Regions from separate parts of the Bacillus cereus group sp. Bce041 genome, predicted to be linked through region 2. Evidence: a T-box and tRNA genes for the amino acid it is inferred to sense, from the RefSeq annotation. Region 2 holds a T-box; the other holds one or more tRNA genes.

Region 1 (2,417 bases), on a different contig from region 2:
AATGTGAGAGGCTGTAATACCACGCTGGCTAAATTATACAAGCCAAGATTCACATAATTTTGTGTTTGTTTCCATAAATAAATATTTACAAACGTATTCGATAAAGAAATTGCGAGCGTGTATAAACCTCCTATAAGGAGCAATAACACTAAATCCCGATTCACTTCAACGTCACCAATTATATGTTTCCATTTCATACACAACTCTCCTTTACTTCATGTTCTAGTCTTCCAAAGACAAGCCCAATTATGTAAAAGGAAAGCATAGAAAAAAGCTAGGAGCTCTCCCCTAGCTTTTTCTATATTTATTACGATTATTTTGCTTCTTGGTAACGTTTTTCAGCAGCGTTCCAATCTACAACGTTCCAGAATGCGCCGATGTAGTCTGGACGACGGTTTTGGTAGTTTAAGTAGTAAGCATGCTCCCAAACATCTAAACCGATAACTGGAGTTTTACCTTCAGTTAAAGGAGAATCTTGGTTTGGAGTGCTTGTTACTTCTAACTCACCATTGTTTACTACTAACCAAGCCCAACCAGAACCGAAGCGAGTTGCGCCAGCTTTTGCGAATTCTTCTTTGAATGCATCGAAGCTACCGAATTTTGCTTCAATTGCAGTTGCAAGTTCACCTACAGGTTGTCCTCCGCCGTTTGGAGATAGGATTGTCCAGAAGAATGTATGGTTAGCATGTCCGCCACCATTGTTACGTACTGCTGTACGGATTGCTTCTGGTACTTCGTTTAAGTTTGCAACTAATTCTTCTACGCTTTTGTCAGCTAATTCTGCATGACCTTCTAAAGCAGCGTTTAAGTTTGTAATGTACGTGTTGTGATGTTTTGTATGATGGATGTTCATTGTTTCTTTGTCAAAGTGAGGCTCTAAAGCATCATACGCATAAGGTAAATTTGGTAATTCGTGTTTTGCCATTGTTATATTCCTCCCAGTTTATGTATTGCCACTTAAGTGACATACAACTTCATTCTACCCTAATTGCCATAGGGTGCAAACAAATAAATCACATTGTCTTGCTATCATTAAAGTAGCAAAATTCCCACTTCTTTTCAATTAAAATGCTCATATATTCCGTAAAAAAAGCTTCCTTCTACAAGGAAGCTTCCTGCTAACATAATAAACATGCGAAATGGATATGGACCCTGTAGGACTCGAACCTACGACCGGACGGTTATGAGCCGTCTGCTCTAACCAGCTGAGCTAAGGGTCCACAATTATGTATGTAACAACATATCAAATAAAGGAATTCCTATCGGATATGCTCTTTAAGAAATGTAAGATAAATTTACCATATAGAAAAGAAAAGTGTCAATTGTATTTTTCTTATTTAAAAGAAGAAAGTTAATAAAAGAAATTTAGTTATCTCCACTATATGTAAATATAATATATCTTGAGATTCTCTAGATTCCTACGTTACAATGATTTTATACATACATAAAGGAAGTGAATCTATGTCCATATTTACCCAATTCGTAAAAAGCATATACTCGCCTAAAGATATGGCGCTATTCCGTTTTCAAAAAATCGGTAAAACCATTTTGTATATTATGCTACTTTGCTTAATTACTACTATTCCAAGAACTTTTTTGTACGGTAGTTTTATCCAGGATGGTGTTGGCATGGTAAATCAAGTCATCGATAAAGATTTACCTGATTTTAAAATCGAAAATGGCGAACTAAAAGCTGATATTGATCAACCTATTGAAAAAGAAGAAGGAAATACACTTTTCGTATTTGATCCAAATTCAACAGACCTAGAAAAATATCAAAATAAAACAGGTTTATTTGTTTTAAAAGATAAAGTAGTCTCTATGGGAAATGGTCAAACACAAACGTATTCTTATAACGATTTGTTAGGTGCATCTCTTGAGAAAAAAGATCTACAAGAATTTATTTCTTTATTCGATAATATTTATCCAATTTTATTATTTGTTATTGGATTCTTAGTGTACCTATTCCAATTATTCATAACTTTTGTAGGCGTGACTTTACTTGCGTTCATCGGTTCTGCTATGAGCGGTCAACGTAAACTATCCTATAAACAAGTTTGGACACTAACTGCATACAGCTACACGATCCCAACCATTTTCTTCATGATTATGGATTTATTCAAAATCGTCGTACCTGGAGCAACGTTCATTTATATCGCTGTTGTTTTAATCGTTCTATACTTAACGATTAAAGAGGTACCCAAACCGAAAGAAAAATAAAAAATGCCTAAATAGGCATTTTTTTTTTGGACAAGCATATATTCCTAGCAAAGGAGTGAAGAATATGAAGAGATTAGGTATATTCCTATTCGTGCTTGTTCTCGGTTATATATTTTATTACGATATAAAAATCGGTACTTTACCGATGTTAAGTTCATATAAAAAAACAACTGCTGCTCAAACAATTAAAAAAGAAA
Region 2 (2,417 bases):
CAAATCTTCTGGTGTTTCTTTCGTACTATTCTTTCTTAATTCGGCAATGCTTTTCGGTGCGAACTGATGATCACAACTTTCACATTCCCATACATTCAATGGCGTTCCCCAATATCTATTTCGGCTAATATTCCAATCTACCATATTTTCTAAAAACTTACCAAAACGTCCATGTTTCATATGATCCGGATACCAAGTAACAGAATCATTATTTTGTAAAAATGTATCTTTAATTGCAGTTGTTCGGATTAACCAACTTTCTCCTGCATAATAAAGTAGTGGTGAATCACAACGCCAGCAATGCGGATAGCTATGTTCATATTTTTCTTTATGATACAGTAAACCTTCCTTCGCTAAATAACGAACGATATCCACGTCACAATCTTTTACAAATTTCCCTTTCAAAAATGGTACTGCCTCTGTATACTCACCTTTTTCATCTACAACGTGCAAGAATGACAATCCTTCACTTTGAACAACTCTATAATCGTCCTCTCCATATGCTGGAGCAATATGAACAAGTCCTGTACCACTATCTCCCGTTACAAAATCTGCTGCAATAACGCGGTAACCATTTGTAACTTCTTTCATCGGAAATGGCGCTGTATAAGATGTGTTTAATAATTCTTCGCCTTTATGAACAGATAATACTTCATAATTCTCTTTTAATACTTCTTGTACACGTTCTTTTGCAACAATGTATACATGACTTTCTTGTTTTGCTTTAACGTATTCCATATTTGGATGGACAGCAAGCGCAACGTTTGCTGGAAGTGTCCAAGGTGTTGTGGTCCAACCTAAGAAATACTCATTTTCACTATCTTTCACTTTAAACTTCACAGTTGCACTTAAATCTTTTACTGTTTTATACCCTTGTGCAACCTCATGTGAGCTCAATGAGGTTTGGCAGCTTGGGCAGTATGGTGAAACTCTATGTCCTTTATATAACAATCCTTTTTCATGGATTGTCCCCAAAATATGCCATACACTTTCGATATATGGATTCTTTAAAGTTACATATGGATCATCCATATCTACCCAATAACCAATACTTTCAGTGAATTCGCGCCACTGCTTCTCATATGTGAAAACACTCTCTTTACACTTTTGAATAAATGGTTCAATGCCATATTCTTCGATCTCATGTTTACCAGAAATACCAAGTTGCTTCTCAACGCCTAATTCTACAGGTAAACCATGTGTATCCCATCCTGCTTTTCTTAACACTTTATAACCAGCCATCGTTTTATATCTTGCTACTAAGTCTTTAATTGTTCGTCCAAGTGCATGACCTACATGCGGTAGTCCGTTCGCCGTTGGTGGTCCTTCATAAAATACGAAAGACTGTGCGCCTTCTCGATTCTGAATTGATTGTTCGAAAATATTTTGTTCGTTCCACTGTTTGCGAATTCGCATTTCTCTTCCTACAGCTGATTCTTTTACATCTACTTTTTCCATATACAATCACTCCTTTGAATATTTTAAAGCACACAAAAAACCCGTCCCTATAAAGTAGGGACGGGTTTACCCGCGATACCACCCTAATTCTATTAGCTTTTTCACTAATAGCACTTAGCAACGTACTATCATACGTGTTCTTTGTAACGGTAGACATCCGTCCGGGCTTACTTACTTTCAGCCTCGGCTCCTCGGAGATGATTTTCAAATAACGTCTGCACACCGGCTTTCAGCAATATACCGGCTCTCTGGAGAACAGCTCACTATTTTACTCTTTCTCGTCTTCAGATTTGTATACTTTGTTAAAAGTTATTTTATGCCATTTAGCAACTAATTGTCAACTAATTCAAAATATATCCTTATCTTTTTTCCCTATTCTTATACAATTACTTTTCAAATTCTCGCAATGCTGCTAAATTTTCATCATCCTCAATAAGTTCAGCAAAGAATCCCGATTCATCCTCACGAAGGACAAATTCAAGCTCTTCCTTCGCCTCTTCATTTCTATTTAACTGCGCTAAATAACAAGCACGATCATATCTTGCTAACAAATCACTCGCGTCAATTATTAATACTTCATTTGTTATTTTTTCTGCCTGTATCGTTTGGCCGGCACCATGATATGAAGATGCTAAAGAAAGAAGAATTGCTGTTTCATTTGGATGATGTATAGAAGCATTTTCTAATACATGAATTGCCTCTTCAAACCTTTCTTGACTTTGATATATTTCTCCTAAAGCAAGAAATGCTCTACTTACAAACGGTGTTTGCTCTGTTAATTGTAAGATAATCTTTTCTGCTTTTCTTTCTTCCCCTGCTTTAAAGAATACTTGTGCTTGCAGAAGAAGAGTATCATAATCATCTGGTAGTTCTCGAACCATTTGTTTCGTTAATTCCAAAGCATCTCTTAACATATCTTCTTCCTCGCACTCAACGAAAAGATTTACAAGTTGCTTCGC

The links. A T-box is a leader RNA that pairs with one kind of tRNA and senses whether it is charged. The one in region 2 lies ahead of ileS (isoleucine--tRNA ligase), so its partner is inferred to be a tRNA-Ile.
Positions count from the first base shown of each region.
Region 1: it has a tRNA-Ile gene. The T-box ahead of ileS (isoleucine--tRNA ligase) is inferred to sense a tRNA for this amino acid. The anticodon was not compared.

Region 1 is NZ_JBQXON010000001.1:534,127-536,543, forward strand. Features, by position in the region: gene ACUN13_RS02795 (MFS transporter) at 1-197, opposite strand, end outside; gene sodA (superoxide dismutase [Mn]) at 314-925, opposite strand; tRNA gene ACUN13_RS02805 (tRNA-Ile) at 1,147-1,220, opposite strand; gene yqgB (protein YqgB) at 1,462-2,220, shown strand; gene yqfZ (protein YqfZ) at 2,285-2,417, shown strand, end outside.
Region 2 is NZ_JBQXON010000003.1:330,602-333,018, forward strand. Features, by position in the region: gene ileS (isoleucine--tRNA ligase) at 1-1,458, opposite strand, end outside; T-box leader at 1,512-1,752, opposite strand; gene ACUN13_RS13230 (tetratricopeptide repeat protein) at 1,845-2,417, opposite strand, start outside.